DNA from 3 places in the Feifania hominis genome. Region 1 is predicted to be linked to each of the others. Evidence: predicted binding sites of a transcription regulator. Region 1 holds the regulator's gene; each other region holds the start of a gene.
The links. Region 1 encodes NrdR, which represses ribonucleotide reductase genes. Its sites were predicted from a motif close to CACNANATNTNGTG; they were not measured.

Region 1 (10,579 bases):
CGGCGTTCGTCTCGGCCTTGATCTTGTGGGCGGCTCCAGCATCACCTTCGAGGCGCAGGATGTGGACAACCTGTCCGCGGACGAGCTCAAAAGAGGGATGGAGTCGGCCAAGACCATTTTGCAGACCAGACTGACCGATCTCGGCTACACCGAAGCCACCATTCAGATATCGGGAGACCGGCGGTTGCTCGTCGAGATCCCGTCCGTCACCGACCCGAATGAGGCGGTCGAAAAGCTCGGTTCCACGGCGGAGCTGACCTTTACGGATATTGACGGAAAGGTCTATCTGACCGGCAGCGACGTCAAGTCCGCTCAGGTGGGCTACGAGACGACAAGCTCAGGCGCCAAGCAGTATGTCGTTATGCTTGAGTTCACGCAGGAGGGCAAGCAGAAGTTTGCCGAGGCCACCGAGGAAATTGCAAAGCGAGACGCCACAAAATACGAGAACCTGATGGTGATCTCCCTGGACGGCACTCCCCAGTCCTGGCCGCGTGTGAGCGAGCGCCTCGAGGGGGAGAACATCTACATCGAGGGCAACTTCACCGCGGAGGATGCCACCTGGCTTGCAAATCTCATCTCAGCGGGCCAGATGCCGTTTGCGCTCAAAGATGTAGAGCTCAGAGCCGTCGGCCCCACACTGGGCGAAAAATCGCTTGAGACAAGCCTCTTTGCCGCCGCAGTCGGTATTGCGCTGGTCATGGTGTTCATGCTGGTGGTCTACCGCGTGCCGGGCCTTGTGGCCGATATTGCACTGGTGTTCTATGTGGCCCTTGTGGCGGTGATTCTGACTGTGCTGCGCGTCAATCTGTCCCTGCCGGGCATTGCGGGCATCATCCTGTCAATCGGCATGGCGGTAGACGCAAACGTCATCATCTTTGAGAGAATCAAAGAGGAACTGCGAAACGGCAAGAGCACGAGAGCTGCCATCAAGGCGGGTTTCAGCCGCGCATTCAGCGCGATTCTCGACAGCAACATCACGACACTGATCGCAGCGGTTGTGCTGCGCACGTTTGGCACCGGCCCGATCGTCGGGTTTGCCGACACACTGCTCATCGGCGTCATCACCTCCATGTTTACGGCCATTTTTGTATCCCGGTTCCTGCTCAACCGCCTGGTTGACATGAAGATCAAAAATGCCAGGGCATACGGCGTGTAAGCGGGGGTGAGAAAATGAGCAAACTGAAAATTGACATTGTCAAGAACCGAAAGATATTTTATATCATCTCCGTTGCGGTCCTGCTCGCCGGCGTGATTTCCGTGATGATTCAGGGCTTCAATCTGGGAATCGACTTCAGCGGCGGAACCATCATCCACATCAACATGTACGATGAGCTCGATCGGGCACGGCTCGATGAGATCGAGGGCATCGTCGAGGGTGTGATCGGGGAGAAGCCAAGCGTCCAGAAGTCCGAGGACGCAGTCAACGGCTACTCGGTCATCATCAAGACCAAAGAGCTGACAACTGAGAAGCGCACCGAGGTCTTTGAGGCGGTCAAGGAGAAATACGGGCTTGCCGACACCGATCAGCTCGCGGTCGACAACGTCAGCGCGACAGTCGGAAAGGATCTGAGAAACAACGCCATTCTGGCCGTTGGCATCGCAACGCTGCTGATGCTCATCTACATCTGGATTCGCTTTGAGCTGATCACGGGTCTTGTGGCGGTGCTCATGCTGCTGCACGATGTGTGCGTGATGCTGGCGTTCTACTCGCTGTTTGGCATCCAGATGAATACGACTTTTATCGCCGCGATGCTGACCATTGTCGGTTACTCCATCAACGCGACCATCATCATCTTTGACCGGGTACGCGAGAATCTGCGCGTCAACAACAAAGACGACTTTGAGAGCATTGTCAACCAGAGCATCTGGCAGACGATGAACCGCTCGCTCAACACCACCATCACCACACTCTTAACCATAACTATGGTGTTTGTCTTCGGCGTTACAGCTGTGCGCAATTTTGCGCTTCCCATTATAGTCGGAATCATCAGCGGCTTCTACTCTTCGGTGCTGCTGGCGGGCCCCATGTGGGTCACGTTCAAGAATCTGGGCGTCGGCAAAAAGAAGTGAGAAATAAAAAAGATGGCAGTGTAACCCGCTGCCATCTTTTTTTGATTTTAAAGTGTCGGTCTATTTTTTTTCAAGCCATTGCGATTTGATTGCCCCATCGCTGACAACAGCGCCGAAGAAAGATACCGTAATGGCGCACAGCGCGGTCTCAAAGAGGTGCTGTGAATAGAGCAGCGTCTGGTAATTCTCAACATAGCGCCCATCGACAAGAAAGAAGAAGTAGAGCGACAAAAGAGTCAAAACGGTGCACAGAGCCGCGCCGATCCACAGCGAGAGCAGGGCAAGCGGCTCAAGCGCACGCAGCCTGCGCCGCAGCATATGTAGTGTTTTTTGCATGGGCATACTTCCTTTGGGGTGATTGAGTTCATAATACCATACAAGACAAATTAAAATCAATGTAAAAAATTGTATGGTATAGAAATAGTAAGAAATAATTTTTTTAGCCTATGACAATCGACAAAAAAGGTAATAAATCCATACAAATAGTGGTTAGCTACAACAAAAGGGTGTAGTGATCGTCGAATTATGGGTAATATTGCGATGAAAAAATTTGTAATGTGTCCTTAAACCAAATACAATAGTTCACATGGCAACAGACATACTAAATATGGAGGGATTTAGTTATGACAGGGATTCGGTTGCTAAGGCGAAGAGAGGTCGTCACCGATTTTGAGGGAACGGTGACCCTCGACTACTACTTAGTCGACACAGGTACGGATCAGGGGGAAAAGAGTGAGCGGCACTACGGCATACAGATCGCAAAGTACAAGAGCATGGATGACTATCTCGAAATTGAGTCCATTCGCGATGTCTCACCGGACCGGGATGAGGTAACCGGTTTGATCGAGAGCTTCGCTGACGGAACCGTGACGCCGATGCTACTGAGGGACACGCTCGAGGAATACTACGCCGCGCGGCAGACGGTATTGGTCTGAGCGGCAAAAGAAATTGATTTTTTACTCTCCCGACGCTATAATGAAAGGCAGAAGTACACGGCGCCGTGCGCGCAGCAAAGTGAGGGACAGAAATGAAGTGCTGTTACTGTGGGCATCTTGAGAGTAAGGTCATTGATTCCCGCCCCACCGACGAGGGGGGCAGCATCCGCCGGCGCAGAGAGTGTCTGCGCTGCGGCAAACGCTTCACCACCTATGAGATCATTGAGACTCTGCCGATCGTCGTGGTGAAGAAGGACAAGTCGCGCGAGGTATTTGACCGCAACAAACTGGTCAACGGCATGCTGCGCGCCTGTGAGAAGCGGCCCGTCTCCATACAGGAAATCGAGAAGATCACCGATGAGATTGAAGCCTCGCTTCACAACTCACTTGACCGGGAGATCACCTCCTCGAAGATCGGGGAACTGGTGATGGAAAAACTCAAGGACATCGACGAGGTTGCCTACGTCCGATTCGCCTCGGTTTACCGCCAGTTCAAAGACATCAACACCTTTATGGAAGAGCTGTCAAAGCTCCTCTCGGAGAAGTAAATCAAGAGAAAAGGCGCCGGGTAACCCCGGCGCCTTTTAGTCGCCCAGATAGTCCAGAGAGGAGCTCTTTCGCTTTCGCACCACCGACAGCACAAGGCCGATGGAGCAGTAGACGCTCAGAATGGAGGAGCCGCCATAGCTGAAAAAGGGAAGCGTGATGCCGATGACCGGCAGCAGCCCGATGCACATGCCGATGTTTTCAAAGACCTGAATGAAGAACATGGCGAAGACGCCGACGCAGATCAGGCACCCCTCATCGGTGCGGGCAGTTCGCGCGTGGTGTAGAATGCGAAGCATCACAGCGGCGAGGAGCAAAACGACCAGTACACTGCCAACAAAGCCGAGCTCCTCGCCGGCGACGGCAAAGATGAAGTCGGTCTGTTTCTCGGGGACGTTGTTGACCTGGGTTCCCTGAAAGAGCCCCTTGCCGGTGATCTGACCTGAGCCGATGGCGATTTTGCTCTGTACGGCCTGAAAGCCGATGCCGCTCGGGTCCCCCTCCGGGTTGAAGGCAAAGAGAATGCGGTTTCGCATGTAGGGCTTGAGCGCATACTGCCAGACAAAGGGGGTGGCGACCACTGCGGTAAGCAGCCCCGCTGCCTGAATTTTCCAGGAGAGCCCCGCCGCAAAGAGCATGAAAAACGCAATAAAGCAAAAGACGATGACTGTGCCCGTGTCGCCGGTGAGAAGCACCATGCCGATGACCACAGCCGCATGGATGCCAAGCAGCAGCAGCGCCTTGACGGAATTGAGGTTCTGCTTTAGCCGCTCGATGCAGGCGGCAAATGAGACGATAAAGGACAGCTTGACGAACTCCGCAGGCTGAACCATAATCACTTTCAGATCGATCCAGTTCTTGTTTGTCTGGCCCTTGGGACCGGTGCCGAAGACCAGAGTGAACGCCATTACGGCGATCGACAGGGCCAGAAAGAATTTCCACAGGTCACAGAGGGTCTCATAGTCGAACAGAGAGATGACGATCATCATGACAATGCCGATGCCGGCGCCGATCGATTGAACCATGATGTTGCGGTTTGTCGAAAACGTGCTGGTAGCTGAGGCCACCAGCAGCAGCCCGTATGCCGTACAACTCAGGCAAAGACCCACCAGAAACAGGTCGATCTCGTGCAGGTATTTTCTTGTCGCTTTTAAAATCGGGTTCATCGGCTCTCCTTGTCGTCAGTGGGTTCTATCGGATTTATTATACCAATCAGAACCCCGGCGGTAAAGTCTTTGGACAAATTATCACACCGCAGCATACCCCCTGTGCAACGGCATGAAAATGTGATAGAATAATCACGCCTGCGGCGCTGTGGACAGACTGTGTCCTGTCAGACTCCGCCGCAAATTTGTCAGAGGGGCCGGGCGCCTGAGATACGGGATGGATGTATGAGAGTTTATCAGACAGAGAGCAGAGAACAGACCGTGGCCGCCGGGCGGGATTTCGCCCGCGTATTGAGGCGCGGCGACATCGTGGCCTTTTCCGGAGATCTCGGCGCGGGCAAGACCGCTTTCTGCGAGGGAATTGCCTCGCTGCTCTGCCCCGGAGCAGAGGTGTCGAGCCCTACTTTCGTCATCGTACAGGAATATGAGGGGAACATTCCGATCTTCCACTTTGACTTATACCGCATCGGCAGCTTTGACGAGCTCTACAACATCGGCTTTTTCGACTATCTTGAGCGCGGAGGTGTCTGCCTGATTGAGTGGAGCGAAAACATCCCGGAGCTTCTCGACGAACCCCACTACGCGGTGGATATCCGCGTGACGGGGGCCGGCAGCCGGAGCATCACCATCACCGAAAAACGGGGGGAGACACCGTGAGAGTTCTTGGAATAGACAGCTCGGCCAAGGCTGCGAGTGCCGCGGTGCTCGAGGGGGACAAGCTGCTCGGCGAGTACAATTTGCAGACCGGCTACACCCACAGCGAGACGCTGCTGCCGATGGTGGACCGGGTTTTGCGCGATACGGGAACCCGGGTGGATGACCTGGAGTTGATTGCCGTCACGAGAGGGCCCGGTTCGTTTACCGGGCTGCGCATCGGACTTGCGACCGTCAAGGGGCTGTGCTTTGCGAGAGAGCTGCCGGTGGCCGCGGTCTCGACGCTTGAGGCGCTCGCCTGCAATGTAGCGGATTTTGGCGGTCTTGTCTGCTGTGCGATGGATGCGCGCTGCGGACAGGTCTACCAGGCGTTCTTTCGCGCGCAGAGGGGAGAAATCGCCCGTGTGTGTGAAGATCGGGCTGTGAAAATCGAGCAGCTTGAGCAGGAGATCAAAAAGGCGGACGAGCCGATTTTACTTGTTGGAGACGGCGCGCATTTGTGCTATAATAGCATCGGGCGCCAAAATGGAATTGTGCTGGCGCCGGCGCACCTGCGTCTGCAGAGGGCGGCCTCAGTGGGAATTCTCGGACAGAGAATGGCGGCGCGGGGCGATACCGTGTCGAGCGACCGGCTTGTGCCGGAGTATCTGCGTCTGCCCCAGGCTGAGCGGGAGCGCCTGAAAAAAGAACAAAGAGAGGAATCGATACCATGATTGCGATTGGATCGGATCATGCCGGGTACCGGCTGAAAGAGGAGATTAAAAAATATCTGGATGAGGCGGGCATCGCCTACCGCGACGTCGGCACCGACTCGGAGCAGTCGACCGACTACCCCATCTACGGTGCGGCGGTCGGAAGAGCCGTGGCGTCCGGCGAGTGCGAAAAAGGCATCGCCATCTGCGGCACCGGCGTCGGCATCTCGATGGCCGCCAACAAGATCAAGGGTGTGCGCGCGGCCTGCTGCTCGGACTACTTCAGCGCCAAATACACCCGGCTGCACAACGATGCGAATGTGCTCTGCTTCGGCGAGCGGGTTGTCGGTGTGGGTCTCGCCATTGAGCTCGTCAAGGTCTTTCTTGAGACCGAGTACGAGGGCGGCCGTCACCAGCGCAGAGTGGATTTGATTGCCAAGCTCGAGGAAGAATAAATTTTTATATAAAGGGGTTAGTGAACTATGGGCAGAGTACTGATTATGGATCATCCGCTGATCCAACACAAGCTTTCCCTCCTGCGGGACAAAAATACGGGGGTCAAGGAGTTCCGTGAGGTAGTCGGTGAGATCGCAACGCTGCTGTGCTACGAGGCGACGCGCGATCTGCCGCTGAAAGAGGTCGAAATTGAGACGCCGGTTGCCATTGCCAAGACCAAGGTGATCTCGGGCAAAAAGATCGCCATTGTGCCGATTCTGCGCGCCGGACTTGGCATGGTGGAGGGCGTGTTCAATCTGCTGCCGGCGGCGAAAGTCGGCCATGTCGGTCTCTACCGCAACCCGGAGACGCTCGAGGCGGTTGAGTACTACTGCAAGATGCCAAGCGACATCAACGAGCGCGAGGTCATTGTGCTTGATCCGATGCTCGCGACAGGCGGCTCGGCTGTCGCCGCCATCGACCTTGTGAAAAAGTACCATCCCAAGAGTGTCAAAATGATGAACATCATCGGCGCGCCCGAGGGCGTGGAGAAAGTCACGCAAGCCCACCCCGACGTCGATATCTACATCGCTGCTCTCGACGAAAAGCTCAACGACCACGGCTACATCGTACCGGGTCTTGGCGATGCAGGCGACCGCATCTTCGGAACGAAGTAATCAGTACAGGACAAAAGCCCGCCATTATGGCGGGCTTTTTCATGCGTGGATGTGTTTGGCGGCGCGAGGCCCAGGGGGCCTCTGTGCAAAGGACACCGCCCCATGTCAAAAGGAGAGCTACTGCGCCTTAAGAACAAACCGCTTTATGTCATTGTAGTCGTGCGAGACATGGGTGATGACATAACCGTCCGGCACGGGCTCGCGGCCGGGGTTGTACCAGCAGGTGTCGATGCCGGCGTTGATACCACCCTGAATGTCAGAGGTCAGCCCATCGCCGACAATGAGAACATGCGACCTGTCGCCCAAACCGCAGGTAGAGAAGACGTAGTCAAAGAAGCGCGGGTCGGGCTTTTCGTACCCGGCGTCCTGCGAGACGATGATGTCGCTGAAATACTGTCCGATCTCGGTGCGGCCGATGCGCCCGTACTGAGTGAGGGCCACCCCGTTTGTCACCACGATCAGCTGGCAGAACTGCGCGAGATCCCGGCAGAGCGCAACCGCGCCGTCATAGAGCACGGGCCGCTCAGCGACACCGCGCAGATAGTCGTCGTTGAAAGCTGCGGCGTCGGCCGAGAGTCCAAGCCGGGAGAAGAGATCGACAAACCGCCGCGCAAAGAGATCCGCCTTTTTGATCTCGCCGAGCTCCAGCCGCCGCCAGAGGTCGTGGTTGATGGTGCGGTACAGAGCGAGCGTATCGTCATCAAAGGGGAAACCGTAGCGATCAAAGGTGGCTCTGAGAGCCTCCACCTCGGCTTTGGACCAGTCGAAGAGCGTTCCGTCAATGTCGAATAAGATGGTCTGATAGCGCATCGCAAATCCTCCGTTTGTGAGATAGGCTCATTGTAGCCGAGAAGTGAGACTTTGTCAAAAAAAGCGGGGTGCCATGCACCCCGCTTTTCTATCATTTAAAACAGATTGCCGAGACCGCCGAGAGCGCCCATCGCGAAATTGCTGAGCATGCCGGAGAGAAACCGTGTGATGATAAGGGAGGTCACAAGATCCGCAGCCCCCAGACCGATGATAAAGCTGAAATAGAATTTTCCGCTCTGATCGGCGCCGAGCACACTTTTAGCGGCGACCAATCTCGTGGTAATGGAGACATAGAGCGAGATCGTGAGCAGGGCCGCAGCCAGCTGCACAGACAGAAAACCGCACAGAGTCAAAACAACTGCGCAGATGGTGGGCAGAATCGCACCGACACCGCAGGCAATGACAGCCGAAGAGAAACGGATGGAAACTTTCATAAACTTTCCGATGAGGAAGATGGCAAGCGCCGCGGTGAAAAAGGACAGAAGCACGGCAAGCAGCCCGTAGAAGAACAGAGAGAAAAACGGAACTTTGACATAGCCGCCCATGGAACCCAACATTCCCTTGACCGCAAAAAACACCAACAGGCCAGAGAGGATGGCCTGAATGGCCACAAACAGAGAGGCGAGCGGGAGATCGTTGTTGTCAAGCGCGCTTTTGGTGCTGTCAACCGGGGATTTGAAATAGGACTTTACAAAGGGAATCAGATTGTGAAAGGCGATTTTGAGTTTGTCGCCAAAACCGCCGCCGGTGGGAGCCGCCGAATTGGATGAGGCGTCAGCCGCCGCTGCCTGTGCAGCCACACTCTCCTCGCAGTTGCAGAGAGTCCCCTCCTCAAGGGGTTTGCCACAGTATTGACAGAATTTTGCCATAGAAGATACCTCCACGTTATTTCATTATTCTCAGGTGGCAGAGTCGCATTGACTTTGCCGCCGAAAAAACAACTTAACAGTATCTTGATCTTGCGCTGCGTATCCATTATATGACTTCGCAGACCTGATATTGAGAAGAGAAATCGCTGCTATTATATCACCGTTTTTTTGAACCAACAACCGAATTTTGTATGAATTTGTCTGTTTTGCGCAAAAAACGTGTGAAACAGTGCCCTGTTAAAAAACAGAGATGGTCCTTGTCTTTTTGTTTGGAAAGTATTAAGATTGTGATAATGTTGCGTTAAAAAAGTCTTTTTGCAGTTAAAAATATGTTAAGACGCCGCTTTTTGGCGGTGGGAGGGGTACCGGATAATCCATGAAAATCGTTATCGTTGGGGATGGAAAGGTCGGCTATACACTGACGGAGCAGCTCGCCAAGGAGGGCCACGACATCGTGGTTATTGACAGCAGCCAGCAGGCGCTGCAAAACTCGATGAATTCACTTGACGTCATCGGCATTCGGGGAAACGGCGCGGCGCTTGAAGTTCAGATGGAGGCGGGCGTGAACAGGGCTGATCTGCTCATTGCAGTGACCTCGTCGGATGAGCTGAATCTGCTGTGCTGCATCGTCGCCAAAAAAATCGGCGCGCGCCACACCATCGCACGGGTGAGAAACCCCGAGTATACCAAGCAGCTCGTCCTGATGAAAGAGGAGTTCGGGATGTCGATGTTCATCAACCCCGAATTCCTGGCGGCGCTCGAAATTTCCCGCATTCTTCGCTTCCCGTCGGCGAGCAAGATCGACTCCTTTGCCAAGGGACGCGTGGATTTGGTGGAAATCAAGATCAACGAGAACAGCCCCCTTGACGGATACCCGCTTCACACACTCTATGAGAAGTACAAGGTAAAGGTGCTCGTCTGTGCGGTGCAGCGCGGTGAGCGCGTCTTTATCCCCGACGGCAATTTCGTGCTGCGCAGCGGCGACCGCATCAGTATCACAGCATCACCCGCTGAGATCGAGAGTTTCTTTCGGGCGATCGGCATCGTCTCGCACAAAGTGCGCTCGGTGCTGATCGTGGGCGGCGGACGCATCACGTACTATCTGGCGCGCCAGCTTCTCGAGCTCGGCATGAAAGTCAAGATCATTGAAATTGACCGCGCGCGCTGCGACAAACTCTGCGAGATGCTGCCCGACGCGGATATCATCCACGGCGACGGCACCAGTGAGGAGCTTCTGCTCGAAGAGGGCGTCGAAAACACCGACGCCTTTGTGGCGCTGACCGATATGGACGAGGAGAACATCATTCTCTCAATGTACGCCGCCTCCAAGAGCCAGGGAAAGATCGTCGCCAAAATCAACCGAATCTCCTTTCTGGAGATCATTGAGAACTCCGGCATTGAGAGCGTTATTTCGCCGAAGTATCTCACCGCAAATCAGATCATCCGCTATGTGCGGGCACTGAGAAACTCGCTGGGCAGCAAGGTGGAGACGCTCTACCGCATTGTCAACAACAAGGCCGAGGCGCTTGAATTCAAGGTGGGTGAGCGCGCGCGGGTGATCGGAAAGACTCTCACGCAGCTCGAACTCAAAGAGAATCTGCTCATCGCCTGCATTGTGCGCAAGGGGCGCATCATCATTCCGCGTGGCAGCGACCAGATCGAGCATGGCGACAGCGTCATTGTTGTGACAACGAACAGCAGCCTGCGCGATCTCGACGATATTTT
Region 2 (10,579 bases), 190 kb from region 1:
ACATCTCAAGCTCCGTTCGCCGCGTGCTGCGCGACACCCACTGCGACGTCTATGGCTTCGGCAATCTGCTTCGCATGTACCACCCGCAGGATTGGCGGGAGCTCGAGCCCCGTTTCGGCGAAGTGCTCGAACAGATTCCGCTCACGGTCACGGTGAGCATTTCCCTGACGGGCGATCCGCGCTTTACCGAACCCATTGCCCCGGCCGGAGAGGAGGATGTCACTTGAAACGAAGCCATTTTGCCCTCACCCCCCTGCAGCTTTACATTGTCGGCTTTACCCTTGTCATCTCGGGCACGGTCATTCTGACCAATGCCCTCAAGATCACGCTCTTTCCCTTTTTCGCCATCCTCATCGGCACGGTGTTTGCGCTGCCAGTCGGGTTTCTCCTCGGTGCGGCGGGTAGCATCACCGGGGGCAGGCCGCTGCGCGAGGCGCTCACCCTGGCGGTCGGAAAGCCCATTGCCGTCACGATAAGCGTTTTTGTGAGCCTGTTCTCCCTTGTTGCCGCGGCGGGGCTTCTGCAATTTATGACGGGGCTTGTCAATCTCCTGTCCGTGGTCAGCTTCCCCTCTTTCATCACCATTGCGTCGGTTCTCCTCGTTGCGGGTTACGGCGTTCACTGCGGATTTGACGCGCTCGGACGTTTTTCTCTCTTCGGCGTGCCGCTGCTGCTCGCCGGGCTTGTCCTGCTCAACATTCTCTCGTCGTCTCAGTTTGACTTCCGCTATCTGCTGCCAATGGTCCCCGACTGGAGCAGCCTCTTTGACGGTGCGGCCGTCACGCTGCTGATTCCCTTTACGCTGCCCATCCTGCTCATCAATCTCACAGGCAGCTTTCCCAAAGGTAAGAAATCCACAAAGCCCCTTGTACTCTCCTTTGCCACAGGCGGCGTCTTTCTTGCTCTTGTGGCGCTGCGCGATGTCCTGGTTCTCGGCTCGCCGACTGTTTCGGCGGCCGCCTATCCCACCATAGCGGCGCTGAGTGTGCTGCGCATCGACTCGGTGCTCGAGCGCATTGACGCGATTATCTGCGCAGCCTATTTCATTTTTATGATGGTTGCACTGATTGCCTGTCTGTGCTCGGCTGTTGAGGGGTTTGCCTCTCTCACGCCGCGCATCCGGCGCCCGGTGTGGACGTGGGGGCTCTGCGCTGTACTCTTTGTGCTTCTCTTCTGGGTAAGGCCGGCGCCGCTGCTGAACCTCTCCGTGATTCTCCATCTGCGCTATTTGCTGCTCGCCGTGTTTCTCCTGATCCCTGCCGCCTGCTTTGGCTGTCTGTTCTACGGGCGCAGGAAAGGAAGACTGTAACATCTGAAAGAAAAAAGGAGCTGTCGCTGACAGCTCCTTTTGTTTTGTGTATGTTAGCTCTCGATCAGGCCCTTTTCGACCAGAAATTCCCTTGCGACCTCCTCGGGGCTGCGGCCGTTGACATCCACCTCGTAGCTGAGCTGTGCCATGCTCTCATCGGTGAACTGACCGCCGAGCATGTTGAGAACCTCCTCGAGGTTGGGTGCCTTATCCCGGTAGTCGTCAAAGAGATCTTTGCGCACGAGGATTGCGCCGTTGTAATCCGGGAAAAACCCCTTGTCATCCTTGAGAATTTTCAAGTTTGCCTTGGCGTTGAGCCCGTCGGTCGCATACACCACGGTGACATCAATATTGCCGCTCTCCATCGCGGAGTACTTGAGATTGAGATCGACCGATTTGCCCTCTTTGAAATTGAGGTTGTAGAACTTGCACAGGGGCTTGTAGCGGATGCTGCTCTCCTCGTCGAAGAATTTGTGCTCTGCACCGAATACGAGCTCATCCGCCACGGCGACGAGATCGCTTACTGTCTCCAGGTTGTATTTGTCAGCTGTCTCCTGCCGCACGGCTACCTGATAGGTGTTGTTAAGACCGAGCTTGTCGAGCAGATAGACGTTGGTCTGCTGCTTTGCAACCTCGTTTGCATAGTCGTAGGTCGTCATACCCTCGGGGACATCGCTGTCGTCTTTCTTCATGAACGTGACAAGCAGACTGCCATCGTAGCTGAGCATCAGATCAATTTTGCCCGCGTTCATTTCATTGTAGCCGTAGATGGGGCTCATAGCGTCCTTGATTTCGGCCTTGAGATCGGTGTGCTCCTCAATGAGCAGCTTTGCCATTTCGGCGACGAGCTCCGGCTCTGCAAACTCCCCGTCCAAAATGATGATTTTGTCGCCCTTGCTGCCACAGCCGGCAAGCACACCGGCGAGCAGTAACACGCACAGCAAAAGAGAAATTGTCTTTTTCATACGATCACCTGTCCTCTCACATTTGGTGTTTGTAAAGTCTCTTTTCCATCAGGCTCATCAGCCCGTCAATGGCAACCGCCATGACCATCAGCGAAACAGTGCCAAAGAGTATCATTCCCATATTCTGCGTATGAATTCCACGGTAGATCACCTGGCCGAGCCCGCCGCCGCCGACAAAGGTGCCGAATACGGCAACGCCGATGGCCGTCACAGTCGAAATGCGAATGCCCGTGAAAATGACCGGGAACGCAATGGGCAGCTCCACACGGAACAGCCGGTAGGTGCGGCTCATACCCATGCCAAGCGCCGCCTCACGGACAGCCGGGCTCACGCCGCTGAGGCCCACATAGGTGTTTCGCACCACCGGAAGCAGCGAGTAGAGCACAAGGCCAATGATGACGGTGGTCTTGCTGCCGCCGAATACCGTCATGATGACGCCCAGCATGGCCAGGGCCGGGACAGTCTGTAAAATGTCGACCGACCAGAGAATGATTCTTCGCGCAACGCCGTTCCAGTAGGACACAAAACCGAGCAGCAGCCCAACAATGACTGTGAATCCTGTGGCGACGAGAACAATGTAGAGATGCTCCCAGATCCGATACCACTCCATCATTTCACCCCTCCCTGCTGAAGCCCGCGCGGGGTAACTTTCTTCTGAATCCAGTCGATGAGCAGCCCAATGCCGATTGCCATCAGGGCCGCCGGCAGCGCACCGATGAGGATCAGCTCATTGTTGTTGGTGTTGATGCCCCGGTAGATGAATTCGCCCAGACCGCCAAGGCCGATCATCGTACTCAGCACGGCCCAGCTCACAGTGTAGATCGCCGACATGCGAACGCCCGCAATGATGGTCGGCATCGCAAGCGGCAGCTCCACACGGGTGAGAATCGCCCACTTGCCCATGCCGCAGCCCCGGGCCGCCTCCTTGTACTTGTCCTCCACGCTCAAAATTCCCACATAGGTGTTCTTCAAAATGGGGAAAACCGCATAGACGCCGAGGGCGATAAAAACCGTCAGCGGAACCATGCCGATCCACAGAAACAGCACGCCGATGAAGACGATGCCGGGAATGGTCTGAAAAATGGAGATCACCGGCAAAATCACCTTGGACAGCCGCGGCACCCGCGAGAGCAGAACGCCGAGAACCAAAGCTACCACAAAGCCTGCGCTCACCGAGACCACGACGTACATCAAATGGGTCCCAATGGCCTTGAGCAGCATGAGGCCATATGTGTCAAAAAAGCGCTCCAGTGTCATGACTTACCTCCCCAGACCACGCTTGCCAGAGCCTTGGACATGCTTGTTCGAGTGATGATCCCCGCGACGCGGCGCTGTTCGTCGAGCACCACAAGATAGCTCGACTTTCGCTCGAGAAGCTGCTCAAACGCCTCTTTGGCGGGTGTTGTCGTCTGGACCGTCGGCACATCGCGAGTGAGAATTTTCGTCACCGACTCGCCCGGTGCGCCGTGCTCGTTGATGGCCTCAATGGTCACAATGCCCTCAAAGCGCTCTTCGTCATCCACTACAATCAGCGAGTCGATTTCAAGGCGGCTCATCATCTCGACGCACTCGAGAGTGCGCCATTTGTTCGAGACCTTGGCAATCTTTTTTCTCATGACATCCGCGCTGAGCAGATCCGTCTCGTGCCCGACGGACGCCACGTGCTTGCCCATGAATTCGCGCACGGTGTCGTTTGCCGGTGCGCGCAACATCTCCTCCGGCGGCGCGATCTGCTGAATCACACCCCGGTCCATAAAGACGATGGTATCGGCCATTTTGATGGCCTCGTTCATGTCGTGGGTGACAAAGATAATGGTCTTTCGAAGCCGCTTCTGCAGAGCCTTGACCTCATCCTGCAGTGTATCACGCGTGATGGGATCGAGCGCGCCAAAGGGTTCATCCATCAGAATAATCGGTGGTTCGGCCGCAAGCGCACGCAGAACGCCGATGCGCTGCTGCTGTCCGCCGGAGAGCTCGTTGGGGTACTTTTTTGCATACTCCTCATAGGGCATGTTTACAAGCGCCAAAAGCTCAAGCACCCGCTCGTGACAGCGCTTTTTATCCCATTTGAGAAGTTTTGGCACCACGCAGATGTTCTCTTCCACCGTCATGTTCGGAAACAGGCCGATCTGCTGAATGACATAGCCGATGCTGGTGCGCAGTCGCTCAGGGTTCATCTGTTTGACATTTTGGCCGTCGATGAGAATTTCGCCGGAATTCGGTTCAATCAACCGGTTGAGCATTTTGAGTGTCGTTGTCTTGCCGCAGCCGGACGGCCCGATGAGAACCACAAATTCCCCATCGCGGATGGTCAGATCGATTCCTCTGACCACTTCGACGTCGTTGTAGCTTTTGACTACTTTCCTGTACTCTATCATGTAAATTCCTCCCAGAACGAAATTGCAATGTGCTTGGCTTCCAGCTGACAACTCATATTTTACATCAAATTGTCACTTCTGTCAAAGTCTGGTCTCTCTGCTATTTTTGACGGATCCCCACAGAATAAACCACAGCCATTTCCCTCAATTCGTCCCTCAAAAAAGCCAGCCGGGTCTTTCGACCCGGCTGGCTTGCACGTCAGCGTCCCGTCCCACTTTGGGAAATTACTGCGCTTTTTCAAAACGAATCTGTGCATCCCCGTTGTTCACTGATACAGCGAGCGACTTTTCCCCCTCTGGCTTACTCTTCGGCAGATTGGTCTCCCCTTTTTTGACTTGAGTTGTAATGGAAAAATCGTCGTAGCCGCCGACCACCGTCCCGGTGATGTCCCCATTTTTCGCCTCAAGGCGAATGGCGCCGCCAACATCCAGCGGCTCAAATACAATGTCAGCGTTGTTGGTTTTGCAGGTCATCTGATCTGTCAGAGTGAGCGCAGTGGAAATATTCAGCTCTTCACCCGAAGTGGAAAGACTCACCGACGACAGCCCGTCGGTTGGAATTTGAAGACGGATGGTGCGCTTTTCAAGCGGAGCGCTCGTGCCAAAAGTCATCTGATTGCTGCCGCTTTGCACCGTCATCACGAGTTTTCCGTCCTCTTCGGTGATGTGGTAAGTCTCTCTGTCGCTCTCGCAATAGTTCAGATGAATCTGCCCGTCAGGCGAGGGTTCCACTTCGATTTTTCTGTCTCTCACATCAATTTCCAGTTGTGAAATTTCTCCGGCGTCCGCCTGGTAGCTCTTCTCCTCCCAATTCTCCGCCGTTGTGGAGCACCCTGTCAGAAGTGTTGTCCAAAGCAGCAGCGCGGCCGCAGCAGCCAAAACTTTTCTCATTTTATTCTCCTCCGTTTGTCTTAAAATTGGCATTGCTTTTTTCAATAGTCAATGGTACAGTGATTACTGTAAACCTTTGTGTTACACAAATGTCAAGAGGTAACTTATGAAAAAATTTTTTACTGTCGGCGAGGCGGCAAAGCTGGCGGGCACAACCTGCGAAACGCTTCGCCACTACGATCGCATCGGACTGGTCTGCCCCCACAAAAAAGATCCGTGGACCGGATATCGCTACTACTCCGAGGCAGAGCTTGTGCGGCTGAATGCGGTACAGGCTCTGCAGCTGATGGATTTGAGTTTGCGTGAGATCCGCGAAGTGCTGGAATACGAAAATCTCGAGGGCGTTTTGTCACTTCTGGAACGGGCGGACAAGAGCGCCGACGATAAGATTCGCCGGCTGAAGCAGGCAAAGGCGAAAATCAGGCGCGCCCAGATGAGTTACAAAAACAATCTGCAGGGCTTTGTGCAAACCGACATCCCCTTTACAAGGCAGCTGCCGCAGCGTGTGATTCTCCTGTCCAATACCCTGAGCGAGCCAAGATTAGAGTTACTGACCGATTATCTACGCCACTTCTACGAGCAAATCGGCGATGCGCACCGAAGCACCTATTCCTTTGAAGATCTCGCCGGAATCTACACCCGCGACGGCAATTCGCGCCTCTTCGCCGTCTGCACACGCTATCCCCCGGCGCAGGATTTGACTGTTCTGCCCGGTGGGCTCTACCTCTGCTCAAACTGTACGCAGGAAAACAGACAGACCGCTCTGGAACAGCTGGTGCGCACGGCGCGCGAGCAGTATGCAGTGAATCCTGCTTTCACCGTACAGATTGTCGTTGTCACCGGTATTTTGAACTGGAGCTACCAAATTCAAATTCCCCTGGAATGCGACAGCGACCCACTCCCCTCGGCTGCAGAAAAAGACCCCGCCTGAATCAGGCGGGGTCTTTGCTCTCTTTTTATCAGCCGCACTTGGAGTAGCCGCAGTTGTGACAGATCACACAGCCGCCCTCGTGCTCCATCTTGGTGCCGCACTCCGGGCAGTATTTCGCATGCTTGCCGAGATCCTTGAAATCGCGCTTGGCCTCCTCGGGAATCGCCTTGCTGATCGCCGCCTCCGCCGGGGTCTTGGGGGCGGCAGGCTCTCCGTTTTGGAACTTGAGAACCTTTGTGATGACCCGCGCGATGGCGTCCGGGCAGGACATGGCTTTCATACCCGACTGACGGATGGTCGACGGGCAGCGAATTCCCTTGAGCTGCTCGATGACGCTCTCGGGGCTGATACCCGAGCGCAGCGCCAGCGAAACAAGCCGGCTTGTCGCCTCGCTCTGCGACGGGCAGCCACCGTGGCGGCCGGTGTTGGTAAAGACCTCACACAGGCCGTTGTCGTCGTAATTGACCGTGACATACAGATTGCCGCAGCCGATGGTCATCTTCTCGGTAAAGCCGGTGGTCACATCGGGGCGCAGCCGGGGCTTGAGCATATTGGACAGCTCCAGGCTCTGGCGCTTGTACTGGCAGGCCTCACAGGCGCTCTCGTCGGGCTCGCCCTCCTTTTTGACCTTGCCGATATTGAGAACCTGTTCGCTGCGGCTGCCGTCGCGGTAGATGGTCACACCCTTACAGCCGAGCTCATAGGCCAGATGGTAGACGTCTGAGACATCCTCACGGGTCGCGGAATTGCCGAAGTTGACGGTCTTGGAAACCGCGTTGTCGGTATGCTCCTGAAAGGCCGCCTGCATGCGGATGTGGTACTCGGGGCTCACCTCGTGGGCCGAGACGAAAATGCGCTTGATGTCGTCGGGAATCTCCTCGACGTGGGACAGGCAGCCCTCGCTCGCGATTTTTTTCATCAGCTCATCCGAGTAGAGCCCGCGGGCGATGAGGACCTCCTTGAGGATGGGGTTGACCTCAATGAGCTCGGTGCCGTCCATGACGTTGCGGATGAAAACATACGCGAAGACCGGCTCGACGCCGCTCGAGCAGCCCGCAATGATGGAGAGCGTGCCGGTCGGCGCGATGGTGGTGACGGTGGCGTTTCTCATCTTGCCTTTCTTCTCATAGACGCTGCCGCGAAATACCGGGAACGTGCCGCGGGTCTCGGCGAGCTCACGGCTCATCTCATGGCCCTTTTCTTCAATAAAGCCCATGATCTTACCCGCGAGCTCGATGCCCTGTTCGCTGTTGTAGGGAATGCCCAGCATCAGCAGCAGATCCGCAAAGCCCATTACGCCGAGGCCGATCTTACGGGTGGCCTTGGTGGTCTCGTCGATCTTTTCAAGGGGATAGCGGTTGGCGTCTATGACATTGTCGAGAAAGTGTACCGCATCGCGCGTGACCCGCTCGAGTTTCTTGTAGTCGACAGCGTAGCTGCCGTCGCGGTTCTTTTTGGTCATATTGACCAGATTGATCGACCCGAGATTGCACGACTCATAGGGCAGCAGCGGCTGCTCGCCGCAGGGGTTGGTCGACTCGATCTCACCCATGTGGGGCACGGGATTGTCCCGGTTGAGCCGGTCAAGGAAGATGATGCCGGGCTCGCCATTTCTCCAGGCGGAGTCGACGATCTTGTTGAAGACGTCGCGGGCGTTGAGCGTTCCCGTGACAAGGTTCGTCGCGGGATCGACGAGCTCATAGTCCTCTCCCGCCTCCACCGCGCGCATGAACTTCTCGGTCATGCCCACGCTGATGTTGAAGTTTGTGATCTCCGTTGCGTTGTGCTTGCAGTCGATAAACTCCAGAATATCCGGGTGATCGACCCGCAGAATGCCCATATTGGCCCCGCGGCGGGTACCTCCCTGCTTGACGGCCTCGGTGGCCATATTGAAGACTTTCATAAAGCTGATCGGGCCCGAGGCGACGCCGCCGGTCGAGTTGACCGTCGACCCTTTCGGGCGCAGGCGCGAGAAAGAAAAGCCCGTACCGCCGCCGCTCTTATGGATGAGCGCCGCCATTTTGATGGTCTCAAAAATATCCTCCATCGAATCGGCAATGGGCAGCACAAAGCACGCCGAGAGCTGACCGAGCGGACGGCCCGCGTTCATCAGTGTCGGGGAGTTTGGCAAAAACTCCAGATTGGTCATCATATCGTAAAACTTTTTTGCGACGGTTTTGACGTCGGCCTGCTTGTCATAGAGGCGGTCGCTCTCGGCTATCGCATTCGCAACGCGCTCAAAGAGCTGCTCGACTGTCTCGGTCGGCTTTCCCTCAGAATCTTTCGCAAGATAGCGTTTTTGCAGAACAACACGGCTGTTTTCAGTCAATTTCATACCATCCACCATACTTCCTGTCTTTTCCTTTATTTTACAATATATTGTGTGCAACAACAGTTCTATTGTAAACTTGCCCATAGATCTTGTCAATGAGCCGCGGCGTTTTTCTGGCAAAGTCGAGCATAATTGTAAATTTTGTATGAAATCGCTTGTCATTCTTAGGTCACTTGGTGCATAATATGGTTGTATGGTTGGATGCCGATATGCCATACGATTTCAATTGGAAAGGAGGAATGAAACATGAACACGCAGAAAAAGACGAGTCAATACGTCATTGAAATCAAACAGACGCCGCGCAAGAAATCACAGGATATCGACGATTTCATCTTCAGTGACTACAACAACATCGTCATTAAAGAGAAATAAAGAAGAGCGGCTTTGGTAATCCACTGATCAAGCTGCTCTTTTTTATTACCCTTTTTAAGAGACAAAGCGGTTTTACCGCTTTACATAAGCGAGGGGAGCGCGCGCGGCGCTCCCCTCTTTTGTCAGGACAGACCCGTGTAGCAGCGGTCAATGGTGACCACGGTGTAACAGTTTGGGTCCTCCTGTTTGACGGCGGCATCGATGCGCGCGAGCAGTTCCTGGTCGCGCAGAGAACAATCAGTCGGCACTACCACATCAAAAATCAAATTGGTGTGGTAAACGCCCTTGACCACGCGGAAGTCGTGAATCGAAAAATGTTCCCCGAGTGTCGAGACAGCCCGCACCGTCATCCGCCGCAGATCCGTGATCTGTTCGTCGTCGGTGACAATGGGGTCGAGGTGCACGACAAGGTTGATGCCCTCCTGGGCAAACTCCCGCTCGATGCGGTCGGTGATGTCGTGGCTCTCCATTACGTCGCGGTTGCGGTCCATCTCGACATGCACCGAGGCAAAGCGCCGCCCCGGGCCGTAGTCGTGCACCATCAGATCGTGAATGCCGAGCACACCGTCGTAGGCGCGGATGCGCCGGTAAATTCTCTGAACCAGATCCGGGTCAGGTGCCTCACCGAGCAGCGGGCTTAACGTCTCGCCGATGAGCTTGATTCCCGAGTAGAGAATAAACACCGCCACACCGAGACCCACCCAGCCGTCGAGGCGCAGCCCCGTAAAGCGGGCCACCAGCGTGCACACGAGCACCGCCGCAGTGGAATAGACATCGTTCATGCTGTCCGCCCCGGCGGCTTCAATGGCGCTCGAGTGAATTGCGCGGCCCGCGCGGCGGTAGAACATGCCCATCCAGAGCTTGACGAGGATGGAAACCGCAAGCACCGCCACCGACAGCAGACTGAACGTGACTTCGTCCGGCGAAACGATTTTGCCGAACGCGCTCTTGCACAGATCAAACCCAATGAGCAAAATGAAAAACGAGACCACAAGTCCCGCGAGGTATTCGATGCGGGCATGGCCATAGGGATGCTGCTTGTCGGCCGGCTTTGACGCCAGCTTGAAGCCGACCAGTGTCACCACCGACGAACCCGCATCCGAGAGGTTGTTGATGCCGTCGGCCGTGATGGCGACGCTGCCGAAGACGGCGCCCACGATGAGCTTTGCCGCACACAGCAGCAAATTGCAGAGAATGCCGACGATTCCCGTCAATCTTCCATATGCGCTGCGCACTTTGGGATCGTCGGTTTTGTCACTGTCACGGATAAATGTGCGAATCAGAAAATTTGTCATATTCTCTCCCGCTCAAAACAATATCGGTATTTAGTGTATGCGCAAAAGTTGTTTCAGGATTCAAAAAAGAAGGCGGATTTTCATCCGCCTTCCTGCGTGGATTCTG
Region 3 (10,579 bases), on a different contig from region 1:
CGGAGTTCTGCCCCGTCTGCAAGGCGCCCGCTTCCAAGTTTCAGGAGCAGGCCGGCGAGAAGACCTGGGCTGCCGAGCATGTGGTCGGCGTGGCCAAGGGTGTCCCGGAGGACATCATCAAGGATCTTCGCATGAATTTTGAGGGCGAGTGCTCTGAGGTTGGCATGTATCTGGCTATGGCCCGCGTCGCTCACCGCGAGGGCTATCCCGAGATCGGTCTCTACTGGGAGAAAGCGGCCTACGAAGAGGCGGAGCACGCCGCCAAGTTTGCCGAGCTCCTGGGCGAGGTTGTCACCGACTCCACCAAGAAAAACCTTGAGATGCGCGTTGACGCTGAGAACGGCGCCACCGCCGGCAAGTTTGATCTTGCCAAGCGCGCGAAAGAGCTTAATCTCGATGCCATCCATGATACCGTTCATGAGATGGCCCGCGACGAAGCGAGACACGGTAAGGCTTTCGAGGGCCTGCTGGCGCGCTACTTCGGCTGATTGTTCTTTTAAAAAAGGGACCCGCCTGGCGGGTCCCTTTTTGTTGCGACTGTGGCCGGGCAGTGCTATAATAAACCCGGAAAATGCGAGGTGAATGTTTTGAATATCGTTGTGACGCTTGATGCGGGCTACATTCCCCAGCTCAAAGTGATGCTCCACTCTCTGATGCGGCACCACCCCCAGGAGCAGGTGGATGTCTACATACTGCACTCGCGCCTGACGCCACAGGATTTTGACGAGATTGCCCGGCCTCTGCCGGCCGAATGTGTGCTGCACAGCGTCGCGGTGCGTGACGAGATGCTCCGGTCTGCACCTGTGAGCGGCCGCTATCCGCGCGAGATGTACTACCGCCTCTTTGCGGCGCAGCTTCTGCCGCCGACAGTGAACAGAGCGCTCTATCTCGATCCCGACACGGTGATCAACGGTTCGCTGCACGAACTCTATGATATGGATCTTGGCGGCTGCTGTTATGCCGCCGCAACCCATGTGCGTGAGGCGCTGCGCCGCATCAACGCTCTGCGCCTCTGCGCGCGGGGACTTGAGAGCTATGTCAATTCGGGCGTTCTGCTGATGGATCTTGCAGCCCTGCGTGCGGATGATCGAACCGGGGACATCGCCCGTTTTATTGAGGAGAATCAAAACAGGCTGCTTTTACCCGATCAAGATATCATCAGTGTACTATACGGCGGGCGTATTGCGCAGCTCGACGCATTTCGTTACAACATGACGGAGAGACTGTTTGTGCTGCGTCCCGACAGTGAGGCCTTTCTGAATTTGGATTGGGTGCGGAAAAATGCAGCCGTCATCCATTACTGTGGGCGAAATAAGCCCTGGAAGACGCGCTATCGGGGAAAGCTCGGCGTCTTTTACCATGAGGCGGCGGCTCTCTGTGAGAGAGCGCAAAGGGGGAAGTAGAATCATGGCGGAACCGAAGACAAACGCAATGAGGATTCTCGACCGGTTTCACATAGCTTATGCGGTACACACCTATGAGCCGGGTGACGGCATTGACGGCGTGTCAGTGGCAGGCAAGCTCGGCCGTGACCCGGCCGATGTCTACAAGACACTCGTCACTCTGGCAAAGAGCGGCGAGCACTATGTCTTTGTGATTCCGGTTGAGCGGGAACTCGATCTCAAGGCGGCTGCCGCCGCGGTGGGAGAGAAAGCGGTGTCCATGCTGCCGCTGAAAGATCTGACCAAAGTCACCGGTTACATCCGGGGCGGCTGCAGCCCGATCGGTATGAAGAAGCTCTTTCGCACCGTGATTGACGCCTCAGCGCGCGACCGGGAGAACATTGTTGTCAGCGCCGGTAAGATCGGTCTGCAGATCGAGACCGCACCTGCAAACCTACAGAGGGCGGTCGATGCGATTTTTGCCCCCGTTGCGCAGCATTGACGGGAGAGAGAGAAAAAGAGGAGGCGTCCGACCGGGCGCCTCCTCTTTTCAGTTTATCAGCTGTGTGCCGTCGTCTGACGGATAGAATTGCAGCGCGTCCTGCGCGGTGTGAAAGGCGCCATCGTCCCAGGTGCTTGCCATGCGCTGCTGCTTGGCAGTCAGGGCGGGATACTGCAGCAGGGTCTGCTGGTGCGTGTAATTGATCCAGGCGTCGACGATGTAGCCGTCATTGAGTTCGGCGATGGAGTAGCTGACATAGCCGCGGTGCCGCTCGCCTGAATTCGGCATGGAGAAAGTCGCGAACACGTCAGTGGACGTCTGGTTGCCGAAGAGAGCGCCAAATGGGCCGACTGCGGCGTAGGTCTCGGTCCCCAGTGAGTGGTAGGGCGCCGCGTAGGTCTGCCCGTCCTGCGTGTAGAGAACCCGGCCGGTGACGGCGCCGGCCTCGCACCATCCCTCGGCAAGACGGTAGGCCGGCCAGAGCTGAATGGCCTCGGTGCCGCAAAAGCCGGGGTTGACATTCCAGATAAAGTGGTGGAAAATCTTCCACTGCTCCCGCTCGCCCGGCAGCTTGACAGCAACCCCCGTGAGGCGCAGTTCCAGCACATCGTAGACCCTTGTGTGGTAGACGCCGTCCCCGCGGCGCTCGGTAACGCTGCGCCCGTCGTTGAAAGCGTGGTCGCGCGAGTATGTGACAACCTCGAGCGCCCCCTCGCAGTCGGAAATGTCCTGTACTGTCAAATCCTGCAAAATCGCCTCGGGGAAACCGAGCGACACAAGGTGAGACTGAATCCGCTCCACCTGGGCGTGCTCGGTGGACGAAACGGGCGCCCACTGCATCGGGTAGCGGCTGCCGAACAGATAGCCGCAGCCGATTCCAACGGCGAGACACACCAGAATCGCCGCCGTCAGAACCCGGTCCGGCACACGGACCGCGGCAGGCTCGACCGCATAGCCCGCCTCGTCGAGCTCGCGGGAGAGGCGAAAGAGATTGCGAATGATAAAACAGTAAGCCACGATCAGAAGAATGCCGATCAGAAATCCCGAGTATTGCAGCAGGGCAAGCACACAGATGAACAGATACCAGATCATGAGCGCAGCGGCAGCGCCCGCATGAGCGGGGAGGCCCGCTTTCCGCCGGACGGCTCTGAGTCCCTGCCACAGGCAGTAAAACTGCGCGAAGAGAAGCGCTATGTTTGTCGTTGTCAGAATGCCCGACAGAGGCCCGTTGGCGAAAATGCCGTGAAAGATGGTCGCATTCAGGGCCAGCATGGGCCCATTGAGCGCCATGCGCAGAATGGTGAGAACAAAGCAGCTTTTAAACCAGACATTTTCCCGGCGCAGACGGCGAAAGCCGAGCAGCATCAAAATCAGCCCCGCGGTGGGGAGAATGTAGTTGAGCCACCAAAAGTTCAGCGTGACGGCATTGAGAGCCAGACCGATGAGAACATCGTCCATGGCCTGGCGCCAGGGTGTCACGCCCCTGACAATGTCGTCGGGGGGCGGCTCTGACAGGCCATTGTGCACAGCGAGATCAAAGTCGCGATCGTCCATCTCGTACCCGTTTTCACGCATGGCCGTCACCTCCCATCGCATGCCGCAGCCGCTTTTTCAGCCGATAGAGCCGGCCCTCAACGGCCCGCGGCGTCATGCCGAGCTCGCGGGCAATCTGCTCGGTCGACTGCATGTAGTAGTATTTTCGGTAGAACAGAACTCGCTCGGCGGCGCTGAGCTGGCCGAGCGCACGATGCAGCGCGTCGCGCTGTTCCCGCCTCAGAATTTCCTGCTCGGGAGTCGGCTCCGGCGAGGGGAGTTGCACGCTGAGTTCCTGCGTAGCGTCCGTGCGCCGCAGCTGCCGGGCACGATCGAGCGCCGCATTGCGCGCGAGAGCCGTCAGCCAGGCATTCCAGCTTCCGAGCTCCTCCTGGTAGGAGGCAATTTTGTCCCAGACCCGCAGAAGCGCCTCGGACAGACACTCCTCGCGGTCCTGCGGGTCGCGGAGAATGGGGGCAATGACATATCGCATCAGCGGGCCGTAGTGGATCAGCAGAGCCTGCGCCCCACGCTCGTCACGCCTGCGAATCAGTGAGATGATCTCCTCCTGTGACATGCTGCCCCTCCTCTCCTGTACGGATTCACAATAATAGTACGCAAAAAAGAGAAAAAACCCACGCAAAAAGAGAAACGGCATGACTGAAATCATGCCGTATTTTTCATGGTCCTATGTGTCAGAGCTCACGGATGCGCCGGATGATTTTGTCGTAGACCGGCAGCATCTCGGGCTCTGAGCAGTACTGCGGGAGCTGCGCAAGAGGGAGCCAGCGCACGCCGAGCGTCTCCTCCACATTCTGTCTGAGGGGGGCTGCCTCGTCTGCCAGCAGCGCGTAGGCCGCGTTGTAGTGCAGGTGGGCGGCAACCGGCTGACCGCGCTTCTCATGGGCGGGCACCGGGAGAATGTCGAGGGACACGGGCTCCTCTGAAAGCGCCGTGACAAGGGCAAGGCCGGTCTCCTCGCGCGCCTCGCGCAGCGCCGTTTGCAGCAGGTCGGTCTCCCCGTCGGCGTGTCCGCCGGTCCAGGACCAGGAGCGGTAGATGCGGTGGTAGATCATCAGGGTGTGAGTGCGCGTGGCGTTTACCAGAAATCCGGCCGAAGTGAAGTGGGCAGCCGTGTTTTCGCGGGTGAAAGCGCGCTCGCCATCCTCCTGCCAGAGGCGCAGCATCCTGTGAAGCGTGTCGTCTTCCTCCCGGTCGTGGGGCCGGTAGCGAAGCAGGCTGTCGGAAAAGTGCATGATGGTCTCTCCTCTCAGAGCGGGGCTTCCACGGCGGCGCCGGACGTAAGAGAGCGCGGCACGTCAAGAATCCGCTGATTTTTAGAACCCCGGAAAGGCAGCGAGAGCGTCCGTTCGGCAAGCACGAAGCGTCCGTCGACGAGCAAGTCGAGCTGGCCGAGAAGCGCGAGAGTCTCCTCGCCGCGCGCGAGAAGCTCCTCAAAGGTATAGCCGCTGTAGGCCATCACATGCAATCCGTGCCCACGGGCCAGCCGGGCGAGCGCCGTGAGGGGAGCAGGCTGCGAAAAAGGTTCGCCGCCCGAGAGCGTGATTCCGTCGAGAAGCGGGTTTTTGACAATCCGCTGCCAGATTTCACCGACGCTCATCAGACTGCCCGCATCCGGGTCGTGGGTCTGGGGATTGTGGCAGCCGGGGCAGTGGTGCGGGCAGCCCTGGGTGAAGAGGGTAAAACGCATGCCGGGGCCGTCGACGATGGAGTCGTTGACGGTCCCGGCAACCCGGATGAGCTGCTCGAGATCAGACATTGTGCTTGACCCGGTCGCGCTCCTCGGCACGCTTGGCGTTGTTGAAGCGGCTGAGCGTACCGACCAGATAGCCCGTGATGCGGCGGATGCGCTCAAAGGGGATGTCGCCCTCGCTGCGCCCGCACTGCGGGCAGGTGTCGCCGATGATGCCGTTGTAGCCGCAGACCGGGTCGCGGTCGACCGGATGATTGATCGAGCCGTAGCCGATGCCGCAGTCGTGCATGTAGCGAACCACCTTTTCAAAGGCCGCGAGATTCTGCGACGGGTCGCCGTCGAGTTCGATGTAGGAGATGTGGCCGCCGTTTGTCAGCGCATGGTAGGGCGCCTCCAGGCGAATCTTGTCAAAGGCGGAGATCGGGTAGTAGACCGGGATGTGGAAGCTGTTGGTGTAGTACTCGCGGTCAGTCACACCCTCGATGACGCCGTATTTGGCGCGGTCGAGGCGCACGAAGCGCCCCGAGAGACCCTCGGCGGGCGTCGCGATGAGCGAGTAGTTCATCCCCGTGCGGGCCGAGAGATCGTCGAGCCATTCGCGCATGTGGCCGATGATCTCAAGACCGAGGTTCTGCGAGGTCTCGCTCTCGCCGTGGTGTGCGCCGACCAGGGCCTTGAGACACTCGGCGAGGCCGATGAAGCCGACGGTCAGTGTGCCGTGCTTGAGAATCTCGCGAATCTCATCCTCCCAGTCGAGCTTGTCGCTGTCGATCCAGACGCCCTGCCCCATGAGAAACGGGAAGTTTTTGACTTTTTTCTTCGCCTGAATCTCAAAGCGCTCATTGAGCTGGTCGACGACAAGGGCCATCTTGCGGTCGAGTTCCTCAAAGAAAAACGAGATGTCACCGCGCGAGCGGATGGCGATACGCGGCAGATTGATCGAGGTGAACGACAGGTTGCCGCGCCCGTTTGAAATCTCGCGGTCCGGGTCGTAGACATTGCCCATGACGCGTGTGCGGCAGCCCATGTAGGCGATCTCGGTCTCGGGGTGGCCGGGCTTGTAATACTGAAGATTGAACGGCGCGTCGACAAAGGAGAAGTTCGGGAACAGCCGCTTCGCGCTCACCCGGCAGGCGAGCTGGAACAGGTCGTAGTTCGGGTCGCCGGGGTTGTAGTTGACTCCCTCTTTGACGCGGAAGATCTGTATGGGGAAGATCGGCGTCTCGCCGTGGCCGAGGCCGGCCTCGGTTGCGAGAAGAAGATTTCTCATCACCATGCGCGCCTCGGGCGAGGTGTCCATGCCGTAGTTGATCGAGGAAAACGGCGTCTGCGCGCCGGCACGCGAGTGCATGGTATTGAGATTGTGAACAAAGGCCTCCATGGCCTGGTAGGTCGTCTTGTCGGTCTCGGCGCGGGCCTTTTCCCGAACGAACCGGCACAGCCGCTCGGCCTCCTTCTTCTCGAGGCCGAAGTGCTCGCAGAGGGAGGGAGCCAGCTTTTTCTCGAATTTCTCATAGCCCTCGAGTGTCGGACCGAGCCCGTCCTTCTCGCGGATGGCATCGAGAATTTCAACCACTTTCTCCCGCAGACCACTCTCGTCAAGGTCAAATTCCAGAGCGTCCGCCAGATGATTGCGGTAGAGCTTGCGGTAGGTCTTGGCAACGCCCGGCGCCATGCCGTAGTCGAAATTGACGATGGACTGGCCACCGTGCTGATCATTCTGGTTCGACTGGATGGCGATGCAGCACAGCGCCGAATAGCTGGTGATGTCGTTTGGCTCGCGCAGCACGCCGTGGCCGGTCGAAAAGCCGTCTTTGAACAGACTCAGCAGATCAATCTGGCAGCAGGTGGTGGTCAGCGTGTAGAAGTCCATATCGTGGATGTGGATGTCGCCGTCGCGGTGGGCCTGCGCATGCTCGGGCTTGAGTACAAACATCTCGTAGAAGAGCTTGGAGCCCTCGGAGCCGTATTTGAGCATGGTTCCCATTGCGGTGTCGCCGTCGATGTTGGCGTTTTCACGCTTGATATCGGACTCGGCCGCGTCGCGAAACGTGATGTCCTGGTAGGTCTTCATCAGGCGGTTGTCCATCTCGCGCACACGGCTGCGCTCCGCGCGGTAGAGGATGTAGGCCTTGGCGGTGCGCACAAAGCCGTTTTGGATGAGAACCTTTTCCACCGTGTCCTGAATCTGCTCGATGGAGGGGGTGATAAGGCCGTCCTCGAGCAGACTCGCGACAACTTCGCCCGCAAGCGCGGCACACTCGGCCTCGCTCTTGGGGGACTTTGTAGCGGCAAAGGCCTTGGATATGGCCCCCGCAATTTTGGAGGGGTCAAACGGGACGACTCGGCCATCCCGCTTGGTGATGGTGTTGATGGTAACTGTGGTAGAGGTTGCCGTAGTGCTCATGGTTTTCTTCCTTCCTTTCTGCGCTGCGTCAAAAAAAGCGCGCCAAACGGCACGCGTCACAGGGTAATTGACTGTTGTCCGTTCTCGCCATACACCGTGGCGACGGGAGTCTGTCAGCAGGTCTTCTGACTTTGGTCCGTCATCATTCCCCGGCGCCTTCCCGCGAAAGCAGTGGCGTCTACCGGGAAACTCGGGGTCCACACAGCGGCGGGACCGTGCAGGATTCTCACCTGACTTCCCTTTTGAGCCGCCCGGAGGCGGCACTGACATACACAATATGTAGTTTTGTCTTGACAGATAAGACACATATATTGTATATAGTGAGAGAGTGAATGTCAATGCACCGGAGTGAAAAAGTTGACAGAAAAAAGAGGACTTTTTTTGAGCATATTTCCGATTTCGTGATATAATAGCCGCAGAGCGGCTATTATATGGAATTTAGGCCGTTTTTCTTGCCCCTTACGGGGCAAGTCCCTGCGGGACGGCTGAACAATGGCCGTATCATACCATAACTGCTTCGCGGTCATGCTATGATAGCCGCAGAGCAGCTATTATATGGAATTCAGGCCGTGCTCTTACCCCTTACGGGGCAAGTCCCTGCGGGATGGCTGAACGCATGGCCAGATCGCTCTGTTTGACTACCTATTAAATTATGTGAACTGCCGGGGGAGGAACTGACATGCTTAAAATTTCCGCTTTTCCCAAGTGCTGGAGCCACGACATTACCGACGGCCGAATGGAACTGTTCGACTGGTTTGAGAAAGCCCGCGTCCTCGACTGCGAGGGGCTTGAAATGTACAGCGGCTTTATCAAATCCTTTGACGAGGGGACTCTCGCGCAGATTCGCTCCAGGGCTCAGAGCTATGGCATGGAGCTGCCGATGATGTGCTTTTCCCCGGATTTTACCAATCCCGATCCGGCCGCGCGCCGTGAGCAGATTGACCGCCAGAAGCGCATGATTTACGCCACGGCCGCCCTCGGCGGACGCTACTGCCGCACGCTCTCGGGCCAGAGACGCCCGAATGTGAGTGTATATGACGGCACACAGATGGTGGTCGAGTGCATCAGTGAGTGCTTCGATACGGCACGCGCCTGCGGGGTTACTCTGGTCATGGAAAATCACTACAAGGACGGCTACTGGGAGTACTCGGAGTTTGCCCAGCGTATGGAGGTCTATCTGCCGATCGTCAGGCAGCTTGCCTGCGACTGTTTCGGGGTTCAGTACGACCCGTCAAACACCGTGGTTGCAGGGGAGGACCCCCTTGCGCTGCTCGACGAGGTGCTGCCCTATGTGCGCACCATGCATGCGAGCGACCGCTATCTTGCGCCCGGCTTCACGGCGGAGGATCTCAAGGGGGCAGACGGGGTGAAAGGTTACGCCAAAATTCTCATGCACGGTGTCACAGGGCGGGGAATGAACGACTACAATGAAATTTTCAAACGGCTCAAATCGGTTGATTTTAACGGCTGGATCTCCATAGAGGACGGGATGAACGGCCTTGAGGAGATGCGCCAGTCGGTGGACTTTTTAAAGGCCATGCGTCGGGAGTACTTCGGAGCATAGAAAAAAGAGGGCGGCACAGATGCCGCCCTCTTTTTTTTTCGAACACTATTTCTGTGAGAGATACTTTTCTTTTGTCGCCTGCCCGCCGCGGATGTGGCGCTCGGCTTTATTTTGTTCCAAAACGGCTTTGACCTCGGTGTAAAGCTCGTGGTTGAGCTGCGAGAGCCGCTCGGTGACGTCCTTATGTACGGTGCTCTTGGAGACCCCGAAGTGTTTTGCAGACTGCCGAACCGTCGCATTGTTCTCGATAATATAGTGAGCAAGCGTGACGGCCCGCTCTTCCGGTAACCCTTTCAAACTATAACACCCTCTTACATATATGGTCTTGTGTCATATATATGCGGCTCATGAGGCCAATATGTGAAGAGAAATATTTAAAGTACAAGACAACAGAGCACTGAAAAACAAATGTAAAAATTTAATTAATATTCACAAAATGCGAATAAATTTTAACAAAATATTGACTTGACAAAAACAAAGAGTTATACTTGCAAACAATGATGAATTAAAAGTTTATGTTTAAGAAGCATAAGGGGTAGAAACATTGTCGAAGTCAAAGATTCACTACGCCTGGGTCATTCTGATTGCCGGAATTTTGATTGCCGGCGCCGGCCAGGGCGTCATTCTCAATACATTCAACGCATTTGTAAAACCCGTCACCCTTGATCTGGGCTTCTCGCGGGCAGAATTTACGCTCTGCTCAAGCATCAGTCTGATCGTGGGGGTGCTGACTCTGCCCTATCTCGGCAAACTCTTTCAGACCAGCCGGCTGAAACTCGTGGTGTGTGCCTGCGCGATTGTCGCGTCGCTTGTACCGCTCGGCTATGCCCTGTGCGGCAGTCTGTGGCAGTTCTATGCGCTCTCGGCGGTGCTGGGTCTCGCAGTCAATGGTGTGGGCCTGACTATGATTGGAAGCGTCATCACCAACTGGTTCAACCGCAAGCGCGGGCTTGTCACCGGCATTGCCTTTGCGGGGTCGGGTCTCTTTGGCGCCGTGATGCTGCCCATTGTAACCTCTCTCATTGAAGCAAGCGGCTGGCGCTTTGGCTTTACGGTCATTGCCGCGACTGCCGCTGTACTCTTTGTACCCTCGGCCTTTTTCATGCTGCGCGCGACGCCGCAGGAAATGGGCCTTGCCCCCTACGGAGACAGCGCCGGGCAGACCGGCGAGCCCGCCGCCCAGAATGGGATGACAAGGGCGCAGGCGCTTCGCACCCCCGCTCTGTGGACCTGTATGGTGGGGCTGTTTCTGCACACCGGCGTCTGCATCGCCATCAACGCCAACTGTGTGGCCTACCTCTCGGACCTCGGCCACAGCGCGCAGGTCACAGGGCTTGTCGCCTCGGTGGTGCTCATTTTTTTGACCATTGGGAAAATCGGGTTCGGCGAGGTGTTCGACCGACTGGGAGATCTCAAGGGAGCTCTGCTGATGACTGTGATGGTCACGGCGGCCCCGCTGCTGTTCCTGCTGGCCAGA

Region 2: the regulator NrdR is predicted to act here: its motif matches at 8,845-8,858, upstream of H8695_RS01615 (vitamin B12-dependent ribonucleotide reductase).
Region 3: the regulator NrdR is predicted to act here: its motif matches at 7,810-7,823, upstream of H8695_RS05685 (anaerobic ribonucleoside triphosphate reductase).

What each region holds. Positions count from the first base shown of each region.
Region 1 covers NZ_JACRSP010000001.1:152,547-163,125, forward strand. The annotation lists gene secD (protein translocase subunit SecD) at 1-1,156, shown strand, start outside; gene secF (protein translocase subunit SecF) at 1,171-2,070, shown strand; gene H8695_RS00745 (hypothetical protein) at 2,131-2,406, opposite strand; gene H8695_RS00750 (DUF6514 family protein) at 2,694-3,005, shown strand; gene nrdR (transcriptional regulator NrdR) at 3,098-3,553, shown strand; gene H8695_RS00760 (FtsW/RodA/SpoVE family cell cycle protein) at 3,590-4,717, opposite strand; gene tsaE (tRNA (adenosine(37)-N6)-threonylcarbamoyltransferase complex ATPase subunit type 1 TsaE) at 4,943-5,374, shown strand; gene tsaB (tRNA (adenosine(37)-N6)-threonylcarbamoyltransferase complex dimerization subunit type 1 TsaB) at 5,371-6,084, shown strand; gene rpiB (ribose 5-phosphate isomerase B) at 6,081-6,518, shown strand; gene upp (uracil phosphoribosyltransferase) at 6,546-7,175, shown strand; gene H8695_RS00785 (YjjG family noncanonical pyrimidine nucleotidase) at 7,293-7,985, opposite strand; gene H8695_RS00790 (hypothetical protein) at 8,081-8,854, opposite strand; gene trkA (Trk system potassium transporter TrkA) at 9,231-10,579, shown strand, end outside.
Region 2 covers NZ_JACRSP010000001.1:338,130-348,708, reverse strand. The annotation lists gene H8695_RS01655 (Ger(x)C family spore germination protein) at 1-227, shown strand, start outside; gene H8695_RS01650 (GerAB/ArcD/ProY family transporter) at 224-1,309, shown strand; gene H8695_RS01645 (glycine betaine ABC transporter substrate-binding protein) at 1,363-2,274, opposite strand; gene H8695_RS01640 (ABC transporter permease) at 2,291-2,884, opposite strand; gene H8695_RS01635 (ABC transporter permease) at 2,884-3,531, opposite strand; gene H8695_RS01630 (ABC transporter ATP-binding protein) at 3,528-4,652, opposite strand; gene H8695_RS01625 (DUF4097 family beta strand repeat-containing protein) at 4,878-5,543, opposite strand; gene H8695_RS01620 (MerR family transcriptional regulator) at 5,650-6,474, shown strand; gene H8695_RS01615 (vitamin B12-dependent ribonucleotide reductase) at 6,503-8,809, opposite strand; gene H8695_RS11570 (hypothetical protein) at 9,053-9,178, shown strand; gene H8695_RS01610 (cation diffusion facilitator family transporter) at 9,301-10,473, opposite strand.
Region 3 covers NZ_JACRSP010000002.1:470,824-481,402, reverse strand. The annotation lists gene H8695_RS05720 (NADH peroxidase) at 1-488, shown strand, start outside; gene H8695_RS05715 (glycosyltransferase family 8 protein) at 588-1,403, shown strand; gene ybaK (Cys-tRNA(Pro) deacylase) at 1,408-1,884, shown strand; gene H8695_RS05705 (hypothetical protein) at 1,933-3,459, opposite strand; gene H8695_RS05700 (RNA polymerase sigma factor) at 3,452-3,994, opposite strand; gene H8695_RS05695 (NUDIX hydrolase) at 4,113-4,673, opposite strand; gene nrdG (anaerobic ribonucleoside-triphosphate reductase activating protein) at 4,688-5,197, opposite strand; gene H8695_RS05685 (anaerobic ribonucleoside triphosphate reductase) at 5,190-7,538, opposite strand; cobalamin riboswitch at 7,637-7,821, opposite strand; gene H8695_RS05680 (sugar phosphate isomerase/epimerase family protein) at 8,218-9,102, shown strand; gene spoIIID (sporulation transcriptional regulator SpoIIID) at 9,148-9,399, opposite strand; gene H8695_RS05670 (MFS transporter) at 9,647-10,579, shown strand, end outside.